3 regions of the Micromonospora sp. DT178 genome follow, and region 1 is predicted to be linked to each of the others. Evidence: riboswitches for the same ligand, from Rfam matches in the RefSeq annotation. Region 1 holds a riboswitch; each other region holds the start of a gene.
The links. A riboswitch is a leader RNA that binds a small molecule or an ion and turns the genes downstream of it on or off. The one in region 1 is predicted to bind S-adenosylmethionine.
Positions count from the first base shown of each region.

Region 2: linked by a shared signal. The riboswitch ahead of thrC (threonine synthase) and the one ahead of ACLQ22_RS16945 (ABC transporter substrate-binding protein) in region 1 are both predicted to bind S-adenosylmethionine.
Region 3: linked by a shared signal. The riboswitch ahead of ACLQ22_RS04290 (aminotransferase class V-fold PLP-dependent enzyme) and the one ahead of ACLQ22_RS16945 (ABC transporter substrate-binding protein) in region 1 are both predicted to bind S-adenosylmethionine.

Region 1 covers NZ_JBNCKV010000008.1:94,086-101,506, forward strand. The annotation lists gene ACLQ22_RS16925 (sensor histidine kinase) at 249-1,808, shown strand; gene ACLQ22_RS16930 (SPFH domain-containing protein) at 1,831-2,685, opposite strand; gene ACLQ22_RS16935 (MFS transporter) at 2,779-4,014, opposite strand; gene ACLQ22_RS16940 (RraA family protein) at 4,303-4,995, shown strand; SAM riboswitch class IV at 5,077-5,188, shown strand; gene ACLQ22_RS16945 (ABC transporter substrate-binding protein) at 5,461-6,315, shown strand; gene ACLQ22_RS16950 (amino acid ABC transporter permease) at 6,356-7,135, shown strand; gene ACLQ22_RS16955 (amino acid ABC transporter ATP-binding protein) at 7,138-7,421, shown strand, end outside.
Region 2 covers NZ_JBNCKV010000002.1:93,936-101,356, reverse strand. The annotation lists gene ACLQ22_RS04210 (cold-shock protein) at 1-139, opposite strand, end outside; gene ACLQ22_RS04205 (GNAT family N-acetyltransferase) at 351-884, shown strand; gene paaN (phenylacetic acid degradation protein PaaN) at 936-2,609, opposite strand; gene ACLQ22_RS04195 (GNAT family N-acetyltransferase) at 2,662-3,681, opposite strand; gene thrC (threonine synthase) at 4,089-5,375, opposite strand; SAM riboswitch class I at 5,386-5,521, opposite strand; gene ACLQ22_RS04185 (DoxX family protein) at 5,642-6,070, opposite strand; gene ACLQ22_RS04180 (hypothetical protein) at 6,245-7,003, shown strand; gene ACLQ22_RS04175 (hypothetical protein) at 7,025-7,421, opposite strand, start outside.
Region 3 covers NZ_JBNCKV010000002.1:118,619-126,039, forward strand. The annotation lists gene ACLQ22_RS04285 (DMT family transporter) at 1-145, shown strand, start outside; gene ACLQ22_RS04290 (aminotransferase class V-fold PLP-dependent enzyme) at 228-1,523, opposite strand; SAM riboswitch class IV at 1,570-1,690, opposite strand; gene ACLQ22_RS04295 (PrsW family intramembrane metalloprotease) at 1,713-3,206, shown strand; gene ACLQ22_RS04300 (hypothetical protein) at 3,270-3,437, opposite strand; gene ACLQ22_RS04305 (GroES family chaperonin) at 3,538-3,876, opposite strand; gene ACLQ22_RS04310 (AI-2E family transporter) at 3,965-5,332, shown strand; partial or broken gene ACLQ22_RS04315 (ATP-dependent DNA helicase) at 5,454-6,152, opposite strand; partial or broken gene ACLQ22_RS04320 (ATP-dependent DNA helicase) at 6,273-7,421, opposite strand, start outside.

The DNA of each region.
Region 1 (7,421 bases):
GGCGGTGGGGCCGCCTCCGGTGGTCATTGTGGTCGCGTGAGCCGGCGCGGCCATCGGCGCAACGGCTGTTTCCGGCCCCCGTACGTCCGGGGCGTCCCGGCGGGTGGCGGCATGGTCGGTTACGGACACACGCCACTGGTACCACCCGCCGGCAAGCGTGCCGCGCAGCGCCCTCCCGCCCGGCCGACTGCACTAAGGTGCAGGCCGTGGGCAGCGAGGCGACTCCCGAGGCAGCGACCCGACGGCCGATGACGACCCGTCGGTGGCTCACTGTCCTGTTGCTGACGATGACCGCCCTGGTCCTGCTCGGCGGGGGCGCCGGCGCCGCCGCGCTGAGGCACACCGCCGCCGTCTCCAACCACCTCGCCGACCGGGTCGCCCCGGCCCGTACGGCCGTCGGCCAGCTCGACAGCGGCCTGCTCGCCCAGGCGGCGGCCGTACGCGGCCACGTCGTCACGGCCGATCCGCGGTTCCTCGACTCGTACCGGCAGAGCGTCGAGAGCGAACACGCGACCATGTCCCGGCTGCGCGGTCTGCTCGCCGACGAGCCGGCGGCGCTGGCCGACCTGGACCGGGCGCAGCGGCTGGCTGACCGCTGGCGCAGGGAGTTCGCTGAGCGCCTGGTCGCCTCCCGGCAGGCCGGTGGGACGCCGGAGGAGCTGGTGCCGCTGGTGACCGGGGACGCGGAGACCTTCGCGGCGGTGCGCGCCGAGCTGACCGGGCTCGTCGGCCGCCTCGACGGGATCCGCGACGCCGGCCGGGACGACCTCGACAGCGCCCGGGCGCTGCGGGACCTGACCTTCGTGGCGATCCTGGCGGCCCTGCTGCTGTGCGGGATCGTCGGATCCGTGCTGGTGCGCACGCGGGTGCTGCGGCCGCTGGACCGGCTGGGCGCCTCGGTGCGGCAGGTGGCCGGCGGCGACTTCCGGCACCGGCTGCGGCCCGACGGCCCGGCCGACATCGCCCGGCTGACCAGCGACGTGGAGACGATGCGCCGCACCGTGGTGGAGGCGTGGGAGCGCAGCCAGCACGACCGGGACGCCCTGGAACAGCAGGCGGCCGAGCTGCGCCGCTCCAACGAGGACCTGGAGCAGTTCGCGTACGTCGCGTCGCACGACCTGCAGGAGCCGCTGCGCAAGGTGGCGTCGTTCTGCCAGATGCTGGAGCGCCGCTACGCCGACCAGCTCGACGACCGGGCCCGGCAGTACATCGGCTTCGCCGTCGACGGGGCGAGCCGGATGCAGGAGCTGATCAGCGATCTGCTCACGTTCTCCCGGATCGGCCGGGTCTACGGCGACCTGCGGGAGGTCGACCTGGCCGAGGTGTTCGCGCAGGCCGAGGCGAACCTGTCCCGGGCGGTGGACGAGTCCGGCGCGACGATCACCCGCGACCCGCTGCCCACCGTGCGGGGCGACCCGACCCTGCTGACCATGCTGTGGCAGAACCTGCTGGGCAACGCGGTCAAGTTCCGCAGCCCCGAGCGGGCGCCGCTGATCCGGGTGACGGTGACGGACACCGGGGAGGCCTGGTCCTTCGCCGTCGAGGACAACGGCATCGGCATCGACCCCCGGTACGCCGAGAAGATCTTCGTCATCTTCCAACGCCTGCACCCCCGGGGCACGTACCCGGGCACCGGCATCGGGCTCGCGGTGTGCAAGAAGGTCGTCGAGTTCCACGGCGGCACGTTGAGCCTGGACGAGGGGTACCGCGACGGGACCCGCTTCGTGTTCACGATGCCGCGGCTGTCGACGGCGGTCGTACCCGCGCAGCCTGGCGAGCCGGCCGCGGAGTCGGCGGCCGGGGTCTGAGAGCCTTGCCCGCCGCCCCGGATCAGGCCTGCGGGCGCCGGTGGCCGTCACCGGGCACCGGCGCGGCGGGTTCCGGCCGCCCGACCGGCGGGCGCTCCGCCGCCGGTGGCTCCGCGCCCCGGGTGAACTTGTCGAAGAAGCGCAGCAGCTCCACCGGGAACGGCATCACCAGGGTGCTGTTCTTCTCCGCCGCCACGTCCACCACCGTCTGCAACAGCCGCAACTGGTAGGCCCCCGGCGTGTTCGCCATCGCCCGGGAGGCGTCGGCGAGCCGGCGGGACGCCTGGTACTCGCCGTCGGCGGCGATCACCCGGGCGCGGCGTTCGCGTTCCGCCTCGGCCTGGCGGGACATCGACCGTTTCATCCCCTCGGGCAGCGCGACGTCCTTGACCTCGACCCGCTCGATCAGCAGCCCCCACGGTCCCTCAGTCGGCGCGTCGATGACCGCCTTCAGCTCGGCGTTGACCCGGTCCCGGTCGCCGAGCACGGTGTCCAGGTCGGCCTTGCCGATCACCGAACGCAGGGCGGTCTGTGCCACCTGGAGCACGGCCGAGGGGTAGTCGCGGACGTTGACCAGCGCCTTCACCGGGTCGACGACCCGGTAGTAGACCACCGCGTCGACGGTGAGGGTGACGTTGTCCCGGGTGATCGCCCCCTGCGGAGGCACACCGATGACGGTCGTCTGCATGCTGACCCGGACCATCCGGTCGGCGACCGGGACGATCAGCCGCAGGCCGGGCTCCCGGACCGGCGTCAGCACCCGGCCGAAGCGGAAGACGACTCCGCGCTGGTACTGCTGCACCAGCCGGACGCTCAGCGCGCCGACGAGCGCCAGGAGCGCGGCCACGATCACCACGCCGACCACGACCGCTTCCACAGCACCCCCGATCCGAACGGCTCCCCGGCCGCCCCTTTCCCGCTGCGGCGGGAAGTAGTCCCGGCACCGCCGGTGGCCGGCCGGCCCGTCGGATCAGCCCGCCGACCCGCCGCCGTCGATCCTGCGGGCGGCCACCAGCGCGATCCCGCACGCCGCGACGGCGCTCAGCGGGGCGACGAGGAAGCCGACGGTGACCTCCCCCGTCGCGTCCAGCACGGCGCCGGCCACCGCCGCGCCGCCCGCGCTGCCGACCGAGAACGCCGTCGCCGCCCAGGCGAACGCCTCGGCCACCGTGCCGGTGGGCGCCACGTCGTCGATCGCGAGGAAGGCGATGGTCAGCAGTGCCGGAAGCGCGAGTCCGCTGACGGCCATCAGCACCAGCATCACGGCCGGGGCCGGGGTGAGCAGCAACGGCAGGTAGCCGACGGCGAAGACCCCGACCGCGCGCGGCAGGGTGGCGTACCGGCGCAGGCCGCCGAAGCGTACGTAGAGCAGGCCGCCGACCAGCGCCCCGGTGGCCTGCGCGGCGAGCAGCCAGCCCGCCCAGGAGCGGGCCCCGGCGGACTCGGCGTACCCGGTCGCGGCGACGGTCACGCTGCCCACCGCCGCGCCGACCAGCAGCAGTGCCCCCAGAACCAGCCGGAGCCGGTTGGCGCGCAGCGGCCCGGCCCAGTGGCGTACCGCCGGCTCGCCGCGCCAGCGGCGGACCGCGTCGGTCGTGGCGAACCACGCCGTGCCGGCGGCCTGGAAGAGCGCGGCGGCGGCCAGACCGCCGCTCGGGCCGGCCAGGCCCACGCCGGCGAGCGTGACCACCGGGCCGAGGATGAAGATCGTCTCCTGCACGGCGATGTCCAGGGTGTACGCGGTCTGCACCCGGTGCGCGGGGAGCAGGTCGCGCCAGAGCACCCGCAGGCACGACTCGAAGGGCGGCGCGCCCGCCCCGGCCAGGGCGGCGGCGAACACGGTCACCGGCAGGTTGACGTGTGCGGCGGTGAGCGCGAAGCCGATCGTCGACGCCGTCACGGACAGCCACAGCACCGGCGGCTGCCGCCAGCGCTGCGCCAGCCGGGCGAGCATCGGCTGGCCCACGGCGGTGCCGGCGGTGAACGCGCCGACCAGCAGGCCCGCCACGGTCAGCGTCATCGTCTCCCGGGCGAAGACGAGCAGGGCCAGCGGGGCGGCGCCCAGCGGAATCCGGCCGAGCAGGCTGGCCGCCAGGACCCGGGCGGTCTGCGGCGCCCGCAGCACGGCGAGGGCGGAGGTGTCGGTGGGGTCGGTGGGCGCCTGATCGGCGGGCGGTACGAGTTGACGGTGATCGGGTCCGGGCATGACTGGACGCTCCCAAGGCGTGGCGGAGATGGACCGGGGTCGGCGCAGTGCCGGGCCGGTCAGGGAACGTAGTCGGAGCGGTCGTGGCCGTCGCCGTACAGCGGAAGGTCCGGGGTGATCCAGAGACCGTGCGCGGCGGCGACGGCGTGCGACGGGATCACGATGGACAGTCTAGACCCGAACGCCGCCACCGATGGGGGCCAGCCGCGCCGGATTGGCCCTGGCCACCGTGCCGACCGGCCTCCCTACGATGACGGCCCACGACCTGGGCACCGCCGGGAGGACGTCATGCGGGAGCGCTTCGCCGACCTGTCCACGCCGCTGATCGCCGACGCCTGCGTACGCCTCGGCGTGCCCCCGCGCGCGGCGCCGGCCGGGATCCGGGCGGTCGTCCCCGGTCACCGCCTCGTGGGCCGGGCGCTGCCGGTGCGCCACCACGGCAGCGTGGACGTGTTCCTGGAGGCGTACGGCAACGCCGCCCCCGGTGACGTCCTCGTCATCGACAACGGTGGCCGGAGCGACGAGGCGTGCGTCGGTGACCTGGCGGTGCTGGAGGGCGTCGCGGCCGGGATCGCCGGCCTCGTCGTCTGGGGCCTGCACCGGGACACGCCGGAGCTGGTGGAGATCGGCCTGCCCGTCTTCAGCTACGGCAGCCTCCCGGCGGGCCCGGCCCGCCTCGACCCGCGGGAGCCGGAGACGCTCACCAGCGCCCGGGTCGGGCCGCACCTGGTGACCGCCGACGACCTCGTCGTCGCCGACGACGACGGGGTCTTGTTCCTGCCCGCCGGGCGCGCCCCCGAGCTGTTCGCGGCGGCGGAGCGCATCGGGACCGTCGAGCGGGTCCAGGCGCGGCGGATCCGCGCCGGGGAGACGCTGCGGGAGCAGACCTCCTTCGCCGACTACCTGGCCCGCCGCGCCGCCGACCCCGCCCACACCTTCCGGCAGCACCTGCGACAGGTCGGCGGGGCGATCGAGGAGTGAGCGGGGACCGGCCGGAGGGCGCGTGAGGGTGGTCATAACGGCTGGACGGCCCACCGGGGCGGGCTGCTAGCCTCGTCGGCAGGTCATGAGCGCCAGCGTCAAGCCCCGGCTCGCTGGCCGGCAACCCTCGTCCGCGCAGGGGTGCCCCGGGTGAGGACCAGGCACCGGAGCGGCTCCGGTGCAAGCGCGGCCTGGTTCCCAGGTCGGCACCGACCGAGGAGAGCCATGTCCTTCCGCATCTGCGCCCCACCGGCGGTCCCCGCCGTGGCCCCGACGTCGCCGGCACTGACCCGGCGCCGCCACATCGACATGATGCGGGTCTGCGCCACCTCCTGTCGCCCCGGCGACGCGCGCTAGCCGCGCCACCCTTCTTTCCAGGACCCATCCCAGCGGTACGCCCACCGGGCGCACCGCCGGCGACGCACGCCCGTGCCCGCCGCCGGAACATCTCGTTCGGAGACACCTGTGCGAATCCTTTCCTCCCTCACCCGGGCCGCCGCCCTCGGCGTGGCCGCCGTCCTCGCCGCCACCGCCCTGACCGCCTGCGGCGACGACGCGGCCGGCGCGGCCGACAACCCGTATGGCCTGCTCCAGCCGGGCGTGCTGCGCGCCGGCACGCTCACCGACGCCCCGCCGAACGTCTACCTCAAGGACGGCAGGTTCACCGGCTTCGACAACGACCTGCTCACCGCGGTCGCCGCGAAGGTCGGCCTGAAGGTGGAGTTCGTCGGCACGGACTTCTCCGCCCTGCTCTCCCAGGTCAACAACCGCAAGTTCGACGTCGGCAGCTCCTCGATCACGATCACCGAGGCGCGGAAGAAGACCGTCGACTTCGGCAACGGCTACGACTTCGGCCACTTCGGACTCGACGTGCCGGCCGGCTCGTCGATCACCGGATTCGACCAGCTCGCCGGCAAGCGGGTCGTGGTCGTGCAGGGCACCGTCCAGGACGACTACGCCACCGGCGAGGGGCTCGACCCGGTCCGGGTGCCCGACTACAACGGCGCGATCAACCAGCTCAAGGCCGGCACGGCCGACGCCTGGATCGCCCCGGCCGAGATCGGCGACAAGTCGGCCGCCGACAGCGGCGGCAAGATCACCGTGGCGGCCAAGCTGCTCAGCCCGGCCCCCACGGCGTACGCGTTCGCCAAGGGCAACGACAAGCTGCGCGAGGCGCTGGACAAGGGCCTCGACGAGGTGATCGCGGACGGCACGTGGAGCCGCCTGCAGGCCCAGTACTACCCGGGCCGCCCGATCCCGGCCGACTTCACGCCGGGCAGCGGCACGGTGCCGGTGCCGTCGGCGTCGGCCACCTCCTGAGACGTACGGACGACGAGCGAGCGGGGCGGTGGGAGCGACGATGGATCCGTTGAGCACCCTGTGGGAGACCTTCTTCGACGCGGACTCCATGCGCGAGGCGCTGCCCGAGATGCTGACGGTCGGGCTGCCCAACACGCTGATCCTGGCGATCTCCGCCGCCCTGCTCGGCTCGGTGCTCGGCATGGCGCTGGCCGTCGCGGGCATCTCGCGTACCCGATGGTTGCGGTGGCCGGCGCGGGTCTACACCGACGTGTTCCGCGGCCTGCCGGCCGCGGCGACGATCCTGCTCATCGGGGTCGGCCTGGCGCCGCTGGGCATGCAGGTGTGGGGGCCCAACCCGTATCCCCTGGGCATCCTGGCGCTGTCGCTGATCGCGGCGGCCTACATCGGCGAGATCTTCCGCTCCGGCATCCAGTCGGTGGAGGCCGCGCAGCTGGAGGGGGCCCGGGCGCTGGGCCTGTCCTGGGGCGAGGCGATGCGCCTGGTGATCGTCCCGCAGGGGATCCGGCGGGTGCTGCCGGCCTGGGTGAACCAGCTGATCGCGCTCATCAAGGACTCCAGCCTGGTCTACTTCCTCGGCCTGCTGGCCAGCCAGCGGGAGCTGTTCCGGATCGGGCAGGACTACGCGGCGAACACCGGCAACCAGTCCGCGCTGCTGCTCGCCGGGCTGTTCTACCTGACCCTGACGGTTCCGCTGACGCACGCCGTCAACTGGATCGACCGGCGGCTGCGGCACGGCCGGCAGGCCACCGCGCCGGGTGACGCCGACGACGACCTCGACCTGGCGCTGCCGGGTGCGGCGGGAGGGAACCAGCGATGAGCATCGACACCACGACCTCGGTGAGCCTGAGCGTCCGCGACGTGCACCTGGCCTTCGGGTCGCACCGGGTGCTGCGCGGGGTGGACCTGGACGTGGCACGCGGGGCGACGGCCTGCGTGATCGGCCCGTCCGGGTCGGGCAAGTCCACCCTGCTGCGCACGATCAACCGGCTCATCGAGCCGGACCGCGGCGACGTGTTGCTCGACGGACGCAGTGTGCTCGGCGACGACCCGGACGCCCTGCGGCAGCGCATCGGCATGGTCTTCCAGCAGTTCAACCTCTTCCC
Region 2 (7,421 bases), on a different contig from region 1:
CCCGCTGGCCGTCGTCCAGCGCCTTGTAGCCGTCCATCTCGATCGCCGAGAAGTGGACGAAGACGTCCTGCCCGCCGTCGACGGCGATGAAGCCGTAGCCCTTTTCGGAGTTGAACCACTTCACGGTGCCCTCTGCCACGGTGCACTTCCTCACTCTGCGCGGCGTTCCACGACCCCGGAGGCCGGGCGGGCCGGCACCAGGAGGACCACCGGATCGGCGATCGACGAGGGCCGCTGAAACGGTGACCGAAATCGCACGCTACACGAAGCGTGACGACGGCGCACGACCACAAATCGGACATACTTCGATCGACCGCCATCGGCGGTCATCGCTGTGATAGGCATTCGTCATGACGAGCACGCCCGGCGGTTCGGGGCCGACGCGGCGGGCGGAGATCCGGCGGGTCCGGCCCCGGGACGCGGCCCGGATGCGGGCGCTGCGGCTGGAGATGCTCGCCGACGCCCCGCTGGCCTTCCTGGAGACCCTCGCCGACGCGGCGGCCCGGTCGCACGCGGACTACGCCGCCCGCATCGCGTCCGTCTCCGTCGGGGCGGGCACCGCGCAGTTCGTCGCGGACCCGGGCGGCCGGCTCGTCGGGCACGCCGGCGGCACGGCGGTCCCTGGGGAGCCGGGGCTGACCGTGGTGTACGCCGTCTACGTCACCCCGCCCTGGCGGGGCACGGGCCTCCTCGGCGACCTGGTCGACGCGGTCGCGTCCTGGTCCCGCGCCTGCGGTCGCCCCGAACTGATGCTGGAGGTCGTGGTCGGCAACGACCGGGCCTACCGCGCCTACCGGCGGCTGGGCTTCGTCGACACCGGCGTACGCGTCCCGCACCCCACCGTTGCGGCGCTCACCGAACTCCAGATGCGCCGCCCGGCCTGACCCGGCTGCCCGGACCGACCCGTGCGGGGCCGGTCCGGGCAGCCGGAGGGATCACGCGTGCCGGCGGGACTGCACGATGCGGAACCGGTTGGCCACGTAGGCGCCGTCGGTCAGCGCCGAGTTGGCCGCCGCGTTGGCGCCGCTGCCGTGGAAGTCGGAGAAGGCCGCCGACTGGTTCACGAAGACCCCGCCGGTCAGGTTGCAGGACAGGTGCACCCCGACCTCGATCGCCGCGGCCTCGGCCGCGTCGAGGACCGCCTCGTCGGTGGAGTAGACCGCCGCGGTGAGCGCGCCCTTCTCGCCGACCGTGGCGCGCAGGATCTCCAGGCTGTGCGCGGTGGAGTCCGTGGCGATCGCGAACGAGATCGGCCCGAACCACTCCTTCGAGTAGGTCGCGGTGTCGTCGGCCGCCAGCCTGACCACCGTCGGGGTGCGGACCACCGCGCCGGGGAAGGCGGGATGCTCGACCGTACGCGACTCCAGCACCGCCTCGCCGACCTTGGTGACCTCGTCGAGGCGCTCCAGCACCCCGTCGTTGACGATCGCGCCGGTCATCTCCACCCCGCGCGCCGGGTCGGCGATGATCTTGGCAACCGCCGCGGCGATCCCGCCCGCCACCTCGTCGAAGCTCTTGTGCCCCTGGTCGGTCTCGATGCCGTCGCCGGGGATCAGGATGTTCTGCGACGTGGTGCACATCTGGCCGCTGTAGAGGCTCAGGGTGAAGCCGAGGTTGCGGCACATCCCGGCGAAGTCGTCGGTGGAGTCGATCACCACCGTGTTCAGCCCGGCCTTCTCGGTGTAAACCGCCGCCTGCCGGGCGTTGGCCTCCAGCCAGTCGCCGTACTCGGTGGAACCGGTGAAGTCGATGATCTTCACGGCCGGGTGCAGGGCCAGCGTGGAGGCGAGCTTCTCCCCGGGGGCCTCGGGGGCGAGCAGCACCAGGTTCGGGTCGAAGCCGGCCTCGGCGAGCACCTCGCGGGCGTACTTCACCGTGATCGCCAGCGGCAGCACGGCGCGCGGGTGCGGCTTGACGACCACCGGGTTGCCGGTGACCAGCGAGGCGAACAGCCCCGGGTACGAGTTCCAGGTCGGGAAGGTGTTGCAGCCGATCACCAGCGCCACGCCACGGGGCACCACGTGGAAGGTCTTGGTCATCCGCAGCGGGTCGCCCTTGCCGGCCGCCTTCTCCCAGCCCGCCGTCCCCGGGTGCCGGGTCATCTCCGCGTACGCGTAGGCGACCGCCTCCAGCGCGCGGTCCAGCGCGTGCGCGCCGCCGGCCTGGAAGGCCATCACGAAGGCCTGGCCGCTGGTGAACTGCACCGCGTTCGCCAGCTCGAAGATGTGCTTGTGCAGCCGGTCGAGGATCTCCAGGCAGACCCCCGCCCGGGCCTGCGGGCCGGCGTCGCGCCAGCCGGGCAGGGCGGCGGAGGCGGCGGCGACCAGCTCGTCGGCGCCGGCGTGCGGGTAGCGGACGTTCAGCTCGACGCCGAACGGGCTGGTCTCGGTGGCGACCCGGTCGGCCGCGCCCGGCTGGTCGAGGGGGAAGTCACCGCCGAGGTACGCCTCGAAGGCGGCCTTGCCGTCGGCAGCGGCGGTCTCCCCGTAGACCCGGGGGCTGGGCGACTCGGGGTAGGCGGACCAGTACCCGCGCTCCGTGATGGCGGTCAGCGCCCGGGTCAGGGTGTCGGCGTGCCTGTCGTACAGGGGGTGCGGGGTCTCCGTCATGCCCGCCATCATGCAACAGAAAGCACCAGGATCAGTAGGGCCGTGTCACAACTCAGATCGTGAGCTGCCAGTCGGTCCAACCGTCGACGGGGCGGAACCCGAGCTGCTCGTTGATCCGCACCATGTGGGCGTTCTCGGCCGCGTTGAAGGTGTCGATCGCGCGTACCGCCGGCTCGTGGGCCAGCAGGTGGCGCAGGTTCTCGCCCTTGGTGAGCAGGCCGAGCCGGTGGCCGCGGTGCTCCGGGTCGACGATGGTGATCTGCTGGAACGCGTGCCAGTCGGCCGACGGCCCCACGTCGAGCAGGGTCCAGGCGACCACCCGGCCGGACGCCTCGTGGCGCGCCGCCGTGTGGTAGCGCCGCCGCCCCCGCGCCTCCAGCGCCCGCTCGATGCCACGGACCCGTTCGACGTCGATCCGCTCCGGCTCCCACTCCACGTCACCCAGGGGCGCGTCGGCCATCAGCCGGCCGTCGAGGTAGGCGATGTCGGCGGCGTACTCCTCGGGGGTGTTCCCCTGCCAGCGCAGGAGGCGGTAGCCGGCGGCCCGGCCCCGGGCCTCGGCCAGGGCGGCGTCCAGGCCGTCCTGGTCAAGCCGGGTGGTGTCGAGCCGGCGGCGGACCTCCGCCAGCGCGGGCCGGGCGCCGGTCGACGCGGCGAAGGCGGCGGCGGCCCCGGAGCGGGCCGGGCCGCCGGGCAGCGCGGAGACCGCCATCGCCAGCACCCGCTTGCGGCCCCGCTCCCGCAGCAGGCGTACGCCGTGGTCGTGCAGCGCCCGGCCGACGCCGCGACGCCGGCACTCCGGGTGCACGACCACCTCGGCCGTGGCGTTCTCGATGTTGTCGAGCTGCGGAAGGTCCAGCGCGAGGTAGCCGGCCGGCACGCCGTCGAGCCGGGCCAGCGCCCAGAGCGGCTCGTTGCCCGGCATCGGGTGCCGGATCGCCGCCTCGAAGCGCCGCCGGCAGAGGGGCGGGAAGTCCGGCAGGTCGACGTCGTTGGCCTCCGCGCCGATCCGGTACGCCTCGTCGATCGCGGCCTGGTCGGCGGCGTCGAGCGGCGCGATCGCGATGCTCATCGGCCGAGGATGCGCCACACGACGACGATCGGGCCAGCGAATTAACCGCTGGCCCGATCGGAAGTTGGTCGGGAGGGACGCTCGCACAACGCCTCCGGCGTTGGGTCGCAAGAACTGAAAGTCTCCGGCGAAACGCCCTCCCGCACGGAGCATCTTGCGCCGTCCGGTTCCTGCCGTCAAGTCCTTGTCGGCGCGTTTTCCGCACTCACAGCGAAAACCCAGTTACCCCCCGAATCCCCCACCCCCACCCTCGGACCCCGGGGTCCCGAGCGTCGATCATGAGGTTGGCGGCACTGTTCGCGATCGACTTCGCCGCCAACCTCATGATCGACGCGGAGAAGGGCGCGCGGCCAGGGTGGAGGTGGGGTGGGGGGTGGGGGTGGGGTGGGGGTGGGGGTGGGAGAGGGTCAGCCGAGGAGGCCGGCGTCGCGGGCGGCGCGCAGGGAGGGCTTGATGCGGTGGGTGGGGCCGACCTCGCCGGCCACCGCGTCGAGGGTCTTGAGGCCCTCGCCGGTGTTGAAGACGACAGTCTCCGCGGTCGGGTCGAGGCGGCCGGACTCGACCAGCTTGCGCAGTACGGCCACGGTCACCCCGCCGGCGGTCTCGGCGAAGACGCCGGTGGTCCGGGCCAGCAGCCGGATGCCGGCGCGGATCTCGTCGTCGTCGACGTACTCCATCCAGCCCCCGGTGCGGCGCACCGCCTCCAGCGCGTAGACGCCGGCGGCCGGGTCGCCGATGTTGAGGGACTTGGCGATGCCGGTCGGCTTGACGGGCGTGATGGTGTCGGTGTCGGCGTGCAGGGCGGTGGCGATGGGGTTGCAGCCGGCCGACTGCGCGCCGAACACCTTCCAGCCGCCGGCCGGCGCCTCGACCAGGCCGATCTCCACCAACTCGGCGAACGCCTTGTCGATCTTGGTGAGCAGCTCGCCGGAGGCCATCGGGATCACCACCTGGGCGGGGATCCGCCAGCCGAGCTGCTCGGCGACCTCGTAGCCGAGCGTCTTCGAGCCCTCGGCGTAGTACGGGCGCACGTTGACGTTGACGAAGGCGGTGTCCTCGAACTCGTCCGTCTCCACCAGCTCGCCGCAGAGGCGGTTCACGTCGTCGTACGAGCCGTCGATGGCGACCAGTTCGCCGCCGTAGACGGCGGTGGTGATGACCTTGCCCTGCTCGAGGTCGCCGGGGATGAAGACCACCGAGGGCGCGCCGGCCCGGGCGGCGTGCGCGGCGACCGAGTTGGCCAGGTTGCCGGTGGAGGCGCAGGCGTAGCGGCTGAAGCCGAGCGCACGGGCGGCGGTCAGCGCCACCGAGACCACCCGGTCCTTGAACGAGTGGGTCGGGTTGGCGCTGTCGTCCTTGACCCAGAGCGGGGCGGTGATGCCCAGCTCGGCGGCGAGGTTCGGGGCGGCCACCAGTGGGGTGAAGCCCGGGTCGAGGGTGACGCGGGTGGCCGGGTCCTGGCCGGCGGGCAGCAGCGCCGCGTACCGCCAGATGTTCTGCGGGCCCGCCTCGATCTGCTCCCGCGTGACCGTCGCCAGCGCGGCGGCGTCGTAGTCGACCTCCAGCGGGCCGAAACACTCGTAGCAGGCGTGCTGGGCGGCGAGCGGGTAGCGGGCCGAACAGGCGCGGCAGACCAGGGCGCGGGCGGGGCTGGCGGCGGTGTCGATGCCGGAGGGGGCGAACGTCGACGTCATGTCGAGGGTCCTCTCATCTTTCCCCGCATCGCACCCTGCGGCGGGGACGGAATTGGCACCTGCCCCGCCGGTCGCTCTGCGGTGAGCGCGCGGGGTGGTTGCCGGGGCGTCGTCGGGCCGTATCCCTCAGCCCCTCTGGATGAGGTATGCAGTTGTGCCATCGAGTCTAAGCACCGACGCCGCCCGGATCGACGGGAGATCCCACGCTGTGAGCGATCCCGCAGCCGCCGTCGGGCGGGCGGCGGACCTTCCTCGACGGTACGGATTCAGGCGGTCACCGAGCGGGAGTCGGCGGGGCGTCGGGCGCGCAGCGCGGTGTCGACCGCCCACGCGCCGGGACCGAACACGGCGATCAGCAGGAACGACCAGCAGAACAGGACGGCCAGCTCACCGCCGTTGCGCAGCGGGAGCAGCGCGTCGGGCTGGTGCACCACGAAGTACGCGTAGGCCATCGAGCCGGACGCCAGCAGGGCCGCCGCCCGGGTCAACAGCCCGACGAGCACCAGCCCGCCGCAGACCGCCTGGATCAGCGCGGCCCACCACCCCGGCCACTCGCCGAGTGGGACCGCCTCGCCGGTGCCACGGCTGCCGCCGAGCACCCCGAGCAGCGAGGCCAGGCCGTGGCAGAGGAAGAGCAGGCCGACGACGGCGCGGAACAGGGACAGGGCCGGGCCACCGATCCGGTCAGTGAGCATCAGGGCACCTCCGGGCAGGACGACGGGACGACACCAGGATGCCGTCGGACATTTGGCGATGTCGATCGAATCCCCCTCCTTGGGAACGCTCCCACGGTGAGCCGACGCACCGTCCACAGAGGCGCTGGCGCGGGCCCGTTACCGTGCGGGCACATCGACGGAAAGGAACGCGCGATGCGTCGCAAGCTCGTCCCGGTGGTGGCGCTCTCCATGGCCTGCCTGCTGGCGCTCACCACCGCCTGCTCCACCGGCAACCGCAAGAAGCGGAACCGGTCCGCCGACCGGCCCGCCGGCACCGCCGCCAAGCGGGACGACGTCGACACCACCCCGGCGACCACCCGGGCGACCCCGAGCCCTCGCCGCACCGGCGACCGGCTCACCTGCCTCGAACTGCGCGACACCCGGGTCGGCAGCAGGAAGGTCCGCTACCGGGAGTACGCCGCCCCGATCCGCCTCACGGACGGCCGGTGGGCCGACCGGAACGGCACGACGGTGGAGTTGCAGAGGCCGTGCGCCGTCGGCGATCTCGACGGCGACGGCGCGGGCGACGCGATCGGCGTGGTCATGCTCGACGGCGGCGGCACCGGCCGCTTCTTCACCCTCGCCGCCTGGCTCAACGTTGACGGCGAACCGGACTACCAGGCCCAGGTCGACCTCGGCGACCGTACGCCGGTGGAGAGCGTCAGCGTGCGCGACGGCAGGGCGACGGTGGTCTACCTGACCCGGCCGGCGGACGGCCCGATGGCGGAGCTGAGCATCCGGCGCACCGCCGTCTACCAGCTCAGGGGCACGACGCTGGCCGAGCTGAGCCACACCGACGCCCGGGTGACCGGGGCGTCCGGCGACGGGGGCACCGCCGACGCCCCGGGCGCGGGGGACACGGTCCCCGACGCCGACTCCCCCACCCGCAAGCGCAGGTCCCGCTCCCGCTGACCTCCCCGGGAACTTGTCGCCTCAGTCCGGGACCGGCCGGTGGACTGGTGGCCTCGGCAGCCGCACGCTCCTGGTGGCCGGGCAGTTCTGCTGACTCACCTCGCCGAGGCAGCCCCACCCCGAGGTCGGCACGCGCTCGAAGTACTGCACGGGCTGCGACGGGATCGCCTCGGTGGTGAACGTGCCGGTGCCGCTCGGGATGCGCTGCTCGTGGGAACCGGTCGTGTCGGTGTACGAGGCGACGATGTGCCACTCGCAGGTGTGGGTGGACACCTCCGGCTGGATGCGGAACGCCATGTTCGACTGACCGTTGCCCAGCTCGACGACGTTGCGACGGAAGTAGAGCTGGCCCTCCTGCGGCTCGCCCTCGTCGAGGACGTACGGGCCGTGCGGTTTGTCCGTCGGCCCGCCGGTCAGG
Region 3 (7,421 bases), on a different contig from region 1:
GCTCACCCTGCTCTGGTCGGCGCTGCTGCTCGGCGAGGCCGTCACCCCCGCCTCGATCGCGGCGGCGGTGGCCGTGCTGGCGTGTGTGGTGCTGATCCAGCGCACCCGCGACCGCGCGCCGGCACCGGCGGTGGGGGAGGCCTGACGGTACCCGCCGCTGCGCGCGGGGCCCGTACCGGAGCCGGCCGCCCCGCCGGCTCCGGTACGAGAAACGGGGCGTGGGCCGGTCAGGCCAGCGCGGCGAGGGCGGCGAGCAGCCGGTCCACGTGCCCGGTCGTGCTGCCCAGGCCGATGCTGGCGCGCAGGGCGGTCGGCGGCAGGTCCCGCCGACCGCTGCGGGCGGCCGCCTCGCCGAGCAGCCGCCGGGCCAGCGGGTGGGCGCAGAAGAGGCCGTCGCGCACCCCGATGCCGTACGTCGCCGCCAGTTCCGCCGCCACCTCCGCCGAGTCCCGGCCGGCCACCACGAACGACACGATCCCCACCCGGGGCGCGGCCGGCCCGAACATGCGCAACTCCAGCACGTGCGGCAGGGCCGCGAAGCCCGCGCGCAGCCGGGTCAGCAGAGCCTGCTCGGCGTCGTGCAGGGCGGCCCGGTCGGCGTCGGCCAGCGCGGCGCAGACCGCCGCCAGGGCGACCGCGCCGAGCAGGTTCGGCGTGCCCGCCTCGTGCCGGGCCGGGCCGGTCGCCCACCGTACGTCGTGGGTGGCCGCCCCGACGTGGCTGGTGGCGCCCCCGCCGGCCAGGTACGGCGGCGCGGCGTCCAGCCAGTCCGCCCGCCCGACGAGCACCCCCGTGCCGAACGGCGCGTACAGCTTGTGGCCGGAGAGCGCGAGGTAGTCGACGTCGAGGGCGGCGACGTCCACCGGCGCGTGCGGGGCGAGCTGCGCGGCGTCCACCGCGATGCGGGCCCCGTGCCGCCGGGCCACCCGGGCCAGCTCGGCCACCGGCCAGCGTTCGCCGGTCACGTTGCTCGCGGCGGTCACCGCGACCAGCACGGGCGGGCCTTGCCCGGCGCCGGGGCGGGCGGGCCCCGAAGGGCCCCTCGCGTCCGGCCTGCGCAGCTCGCCGAGCGCGGCGTCCAGCGCGCGGACCGCCCCGGCGGGCTCCTCCGGCACCGGCAGCCGGACCGAGCCCCGCGGCCAGGGCAGCAGGTTGGCGTGGTGCTCCCCGCCGAAGGTGACCACCGTCGTGCCGGCGGGCAACGCCCGGGCCAGCAAATTCAACGCGTCGGTGGTGTTGCGGGTGAAGACCACGTGGTCGTCGGCTCGGGCGCCGAGGAAGTCGCCGACCGTCTGCCGGGCGCGCTCGTAGGCGAGGGTGCAGCGCCGCGACAGCGCCCCGGCGCCGCGGTGCACGCTGGCGTACCAGGGCAGCAGCTCGGCTACCGCGTCGGCCGCGGCCCGCGCGCAGGGCGCGGTGGCCGCGTAGTCGAGGTTCACCTGGCCGGGTACGCCCAGCACGTCGAGCGGGGCGGCGACGGCGGGCGGCTGCGGCGCGGGCGGGGGTACGAGGGTGACGGTCATGGCCGACCTCCGGGTCCAGGGACCCCGGGTGGGCGCACACGGGCGGGGTCCGCGCTTGCCCGGCGCGCGGATCGGGCCGGGCCCGGTCATCACCCGGGGCACCCCACCGCGAACTCGACGAGGGTTGCCGGCCAGCAAGCCGGGGCTTGACGCTGGCGCTCGTGACCTGCCGGCAGCATAGCCGGGTGAATGCGGCCGGACCAGGCGGCCGGGGATGGCTACGCTGACCGCATGGCCGACACCCCGCCCGGCGCACCCCTGCCGCCGTCGCCGACCGCGCCCGCCGTTCCGCCGCCCGGCGGGGCCGGGCCCCGGATGCCGCTGCGTCGGCTGGGGTGGCGCCGGGCCCTGGTGCTGGCCGGCACCGTCCTGTTCATCGCGGCGTGCGCGCTGTTCATGGTCTTCACGCTGGGCGAGAACCTGGGCGTCGAGGCGCTGCTGATCGGCGTGGTGGCCGCGATCCTCCCGGTTCCGGTGCTGGTGGGCTGTTTCCTCTGGCTCGACCGCTACGAGCCGGAGCCCCTGAAATACCTGGTCTTCTGCTTCGCCTGGGGCGCGTTCGTCTCCACCGCGGCCTCGCTGACCGTCAACGAGTTCTCCGCCGGGCTGTTCGAGGACTGGGGGCTGCCGACCGCGCTGACCGCGGTGCTGGTCGCGCCGTTCATCGAGGAGCTGACCAAGGCCCTCGGGCCGATCCTGCTGCTGATCTTCCGCCGGCGGGAGTTCTCCGGGATCACCGACGCCCTGGTCTACTGCGGGCTCTCCGCGATCGGGTTCGCCATGGTGGAGAACATCCTCTACCTGGGCGGCTACGGCTACGCCACCGGCGTGGAGCGGTACGGGCCGGCGACCGGCACCCAGCAGGTCATCGCCATCTTCATCGTCCGGATCCTGCTCTTCGGCTTCGCCCACCCGCTGTTCACCTCCATGACCGGGGTGGGGCTGGGTATCGCCGCGCGCGCCGCCAGCCGGTGGGTGCGGGTGCTCGCGCCGCTCGCCGGCCTGCTGCTGGCGATGATGCTGCACGGGCTCTGGAACCTGCTGCCGACGCTCACCCAGGCCACCGGCGAGACGCTGATCATGTTGTACGGGTTCATCGGCGTGATGGTGCCGGTCTTCTTCGGCATGGTCGGGCTCGCCGTGTGGCTACGGGCCTGGGAGGGGCGGCTCACCGAGCGGACCCTGCCCGACTACGTCCGGGCGGGCTGGCTCACCCCGCCGGAGGTGGCGGCGCTGAGCAGCCTGGGACGGCGGCACGCGGCCCGGGTGTGGGCCAAGCGGGTGGCCGGCGACGGCGGGTTGAAGGCGATGCGCGGCTACCAGTTCGCGGCGACCCGGCTGGCGCTGCTGCGCGACGGCGCGCTGCGCGGCCTGGACCGCCGCCCGGTGGACCGGGAGCGGACCGCGCGGGAGGAACGGGAGCTGCTGGAGGCGATCGGCGCGTACCGGTCGTTCTTCGTGGGCCGGGACCCGCAGGCGCCGGCGGGGATCTGGGACGGGCACCGCTACCACCTGCGGTTCCCGGACGGCACGCAGCGGACGGTCGAGGCGCCGGACGAGCCCGTCGTGCCGATCCCGGTGGTGCTCGTCCCGCCGCCGCCCCCGGCGCACCCGGCCAACTTCGGCCCGCCCGGCTGGCACGGCCAGCAGCCGCCGGCGCCGTGGCCCCCCGGTCGCCCCTGACCCAGCCGCCGGCCACGCCCTGACCCCGGGACCGGGGCCGCCCTGTGAGGTCGGCCCCGGTCGTCAGGTCATCAGGCTGGTGAGGAAGTCACCGAGGCCCTGCGCCATCGCCATCAGCCCTGCCCCGATCGCCTTGAACATCTCCGCCGCGCCCTCCGGCCGGAAGGCCATGAAGTAGATCAGGAACGCGACGCTCCCCCAGAGCAGAATCTTCTTCACGAGTACCGGCATCGCGTCCCTCCCCAGGGCCGGTGATGCGGCTGGCTTCCCGGCGGGGAGCGACGCAAACGGCACCGGCGCCCTCATCCGGGCGGGTGGGGCGGGGGTGGGCTCAGAGGTAGAGGCCGGTGGAGTCGTTCTCCACCCGCTCGGCGGCCACGGCGTGCACGTCGCGTTCGCGCAGCAGCACGTACCCGCGGCCGTGCAACTCGACCTCGGAGCGGTCGTCGGGGTCGAAGAGGACCCGGTCGCCCGAGACGATGGCGCGTACGTTCGGCCCCACGCCCACGGCGGTGGCCCAGGCCAGGCGCTTGCCCACGGCGGCGGTCGCCGGAATCACGATGCCGGCGGTCGAGCGTCGCTCACCCTCGCTCCCCTCCATCCGCACCAGCACACGGTCGTGCAGCAGGCGGATCGGCAGCTTGGAGTCGAGATTCTGGTCGGCGGTCACGCCGGAGACGCTACCGTGTCCCGGTCGGCCGGCCGTGGGCGGTTACGCGCCGGGGGCCGGGGGCAATGTGTGGCGGACCTGCCCTACGGTGGCGTCGTCGGACGTATCCTGTCCGCCCACCGGCGTGGGCGGGCCGGTCTCTTGCCAGGAGGTGCGCTTGAGCCGCTTCGAGCAGATACGCGGACGGCTCCGTCGCGCGTACGAGTCGGGCCGGGAGTCGGTGCGGACGCGCCGTACGGACCCGGTCGACGGCCCCGAACCGGCCGGCGTGGCCTCGCCGACGTCCCCCGGACCGGCGGCGGCGCCGTCCGCGACCGTGGTCGGCGCCCCGCCGCCCGGGGCGATGCACAACTCCACCTCCAGCCGCGACGACGCGGACGTGCCGCACGCGTTGCGGATCGCCGCCGCCTGGTCCTGGCGGCTGATCGTGATCGGCGTCGTGGCCTGGGCGCTGCTGAAGATCGTCGGCACGGTCCGGATCGTGGTCATCCCGCTGGCCGTCGCGCTGCTGCTCTCGGCGCTGCTCGCGCCGGCGGTCGGCTGGCTGCTGCGGGCCCGGTTCCCCCGGTCCATGGCGACGGCCGTGGTCCTGGTGGGCGGCCTGGCCGGGGTGATCGGCACGCTGACCCTGGTGGTGAACGAGTTCATCCAGGGCGTGCCGGAGCTGAGCAAGAAGTCCTCGGAGGGCGTCCGGCAGATCCAGGACTGGCTGAAGACCGGCCCGCTGCACCTCTCCGACGGACAACTCGACAACTACATCGAGGAGGGCCAGAAGTGGATCAACAACAACACCGAGAAGTTCACCAGCGGCGCCCTCTCCACGGCCGCCACGCTGGCTGAGGTGCTGACCGGCACGCTGCTGGTGCTCTTCGCCACCTTCTTCTTCCTGCGGGACGGCAACAAGATCTGGCGCTTCCTGGTCCGGCTGCTGCCGGTGGCCGCCCGCTGGAAGGTCGACGACGCCGGGCGGGCGTCCTGGGCGACCCTGGTCGCCTACGTCCGGGCGACCGTGCTGGTCGCCTTCATCGACGCGGTCGGCATCGGCGTCTTCCTGGTCATCTTCGACATCCCGTTCGCCTTCCCGCTCGCCGCGCTGGTCTTCCTCGGGGCGTTCATCCCGATCGTCGGGGCGACCCTGTCGGGCGTCGTCGCGGTCCTGGTCGCGCTGGTCGACAGCGGCCCGGTGACCGCGCTGATCATCCTCGGCGCGGTGATCGGGGTGCAGCAGGTGGAGGGGCACCTCCTCCAGCCGCTGATCATGGGCCGGGCGGTGGCCATCCACCCGCTCGCGGTCATCATCGGCATCGCGGCCGGCGTGGTCCTCGCCGGGATCACCGGCGCGCTGGTCTCGGTGCCGCTGATCGCCGTGCTCAACACGGCCGTGCGCCGGCTCGCCGCCCGCACCGTCCCGGACACCCCGCCCGACGCCGTCGTCGTCGCCTCCCAGGCGCCCTGACCCACCCGACAACGCGGCCACGATCCGCGCAGCCGCACCGAGAGGGTGGCCTCCCGAGCCGGGGGTCACCCTCTCGGCGTCGCGTGGCCCCGGCAGGCGGTGCCGGGACCGGCGCGCGGGGTCAGGGCTTGGCGAGGCGTTCGAGGGCGCCGCGGGCGACCTCGGGCCGGGTGGTGTACCAGAACGGCGGCAGCGACCGGCGCAGGAACGGCCCGTAGCCCCGTGCGGTCTCCAGGCGCGAGTCGAGCACCGCCACCACGCCCTTGTCGCCCGTCGACCGGATCAGCCGCCCCACCCCCTGGGCCAGCCTGATCGCGGCGATCGGCACGCTGACCGCCGCGAAACCCGACCCGCCGCCGGCGTCCACCGCCGCCGCCCGCGCCGCCGCCAGCGGCTCGTCCGGCCGGGGGAAGGGCAGCCGGTCGATGACCACCAGCTGGCAGGAGTCGCCCGGCACGTCGACCCCCTGCCAGAGCGACATCACCCCGAACAGGCAGCTGGACTTCTCCTCCCGGAACCGGCGTACCAGCAGCGGCAGCGCCTCCTCGCCCTGGAGCAGGACCGGCAGGTCGGTCCGCGCGCGCAGCAGCTCCGCCGCCTGCTGCGCGGCCCGCCGGGAGGAGAAGAGGCCGAGCGTACGCCCGCCGAGCGCGGTGACCAGCGCGAGCAGCTCCTCGCCGGCCGCGTCGGGCAGCCCGGAGACGCTGGGCCGGGGCAGGTGCGCGGCGACGTACAGGATGCCCTGCCGGGGGTAGTCGAACGGCGAGCCGACGTCGAGGGAGCGCCACCCCGGCCCCGAGGTCGCCGGTGCCCCCGCCGGGCCGGTCGGGGCGCCGCCCCCGGTCGCGCCGCTGCCCTCCGCCGGCCCGGTGCCGCCGGTGCGCCCGGCGGAACGGGCGGCCAGGGCGGCGGCGGCCGGCGACGGCGGGTCGGCCGGGGGCGCCTCCAGGCCCAGCGCCCGGGCCACCGTGTCGAACCGGCCGCCCAGCGTCAGCGTCGCCGAGGTGGCGACCACCGTGCGCTCCTCGTACAGGTGGGTGGCGAGCGTGCCGGCGACCGAGAGCGGCGCGACCACCAGCGCCCGGCGACCGGTGTTGTCGTTCTTCTCCACCCAGGCGACGTCGTGGTCGGCCTCCTCCAGCAGCCGCTGCGCGGTGGCGGAGAGCTCGTCGAGCACGGCCTTGGCCTGCTGCTTGCGCACCGGGTCCGGGTCGTCGGACTTGACCTCGCCGATCGCGTCGAGCGCCGCCCGGGTGGCCGCGTCGAGCAGGGTGCACGCCTCGCGCAGCGCGGACGGCAGCCCCGAGGTGATCCGCCCGGCCGGCGCCTCGGCCAGCCCGACCGCCAGGGCGTCGCCGGCCGCGGTGAGCGACTCGGCGACGTCCGGCCGCAGCAGCGGGCGGGCCCGCTTCGCGGAGCGGTCGATCAGCTCCGGCACCAGCTCGGCCTGCGCGGCGGAGGAGACCCGGTCGGCCAGCTCGTGCGCCTCGTCGACGATGAGCAGCTTGTGCGGCGGCACGATGTGCCGGCCGGCGAGCATGTCCACCGCGAGCAGGCTGTGGTTGGTGACCACGATGTCTGCCTCCCGGGCGCGGGCCCGGGAAGCCTCGGCGAAGCACTCCGCGCCGAACGGGCAGCGGGATGCGCCGACGCACTCCCGGGCCGGCATGGAGACCAGCCGCCAGGCCTGGTCGTCGACGCCCGGGTCCAGCTCGTCACGGTCGCCGGTGTCGGTCTTCTCCGCCCAGTCGCGCAGCCGCTGGACCTGCTTGCCGAGCCGACCCGCCTCGCCGAGCCACTTGGTGCCGCCGCCGGGGCGTGCGGCCGGGGCGTCGAAGAGGGTGTCCTCCGGCTCGTCCTCGGTGGAGTTGTCCAGCCGGGCCAGGCAGAGGTAGTGGTGCCGGCCCTTCAGCACCGCGAAGGTGGGCCGCCGGCCGAGCACCGGCTCCACGGCGTCGGCGAGCCGGGGCAGGTCGTGGTCGACCAGTTGGGACTGCAACGCCAGGGTGGCCGTGGAGACCACCACCGGACCGTCCACCGTCAGCGCGGGCGTCAGGTAGGCCAGCGACTTGCCGGTGCCCGTGCCGGC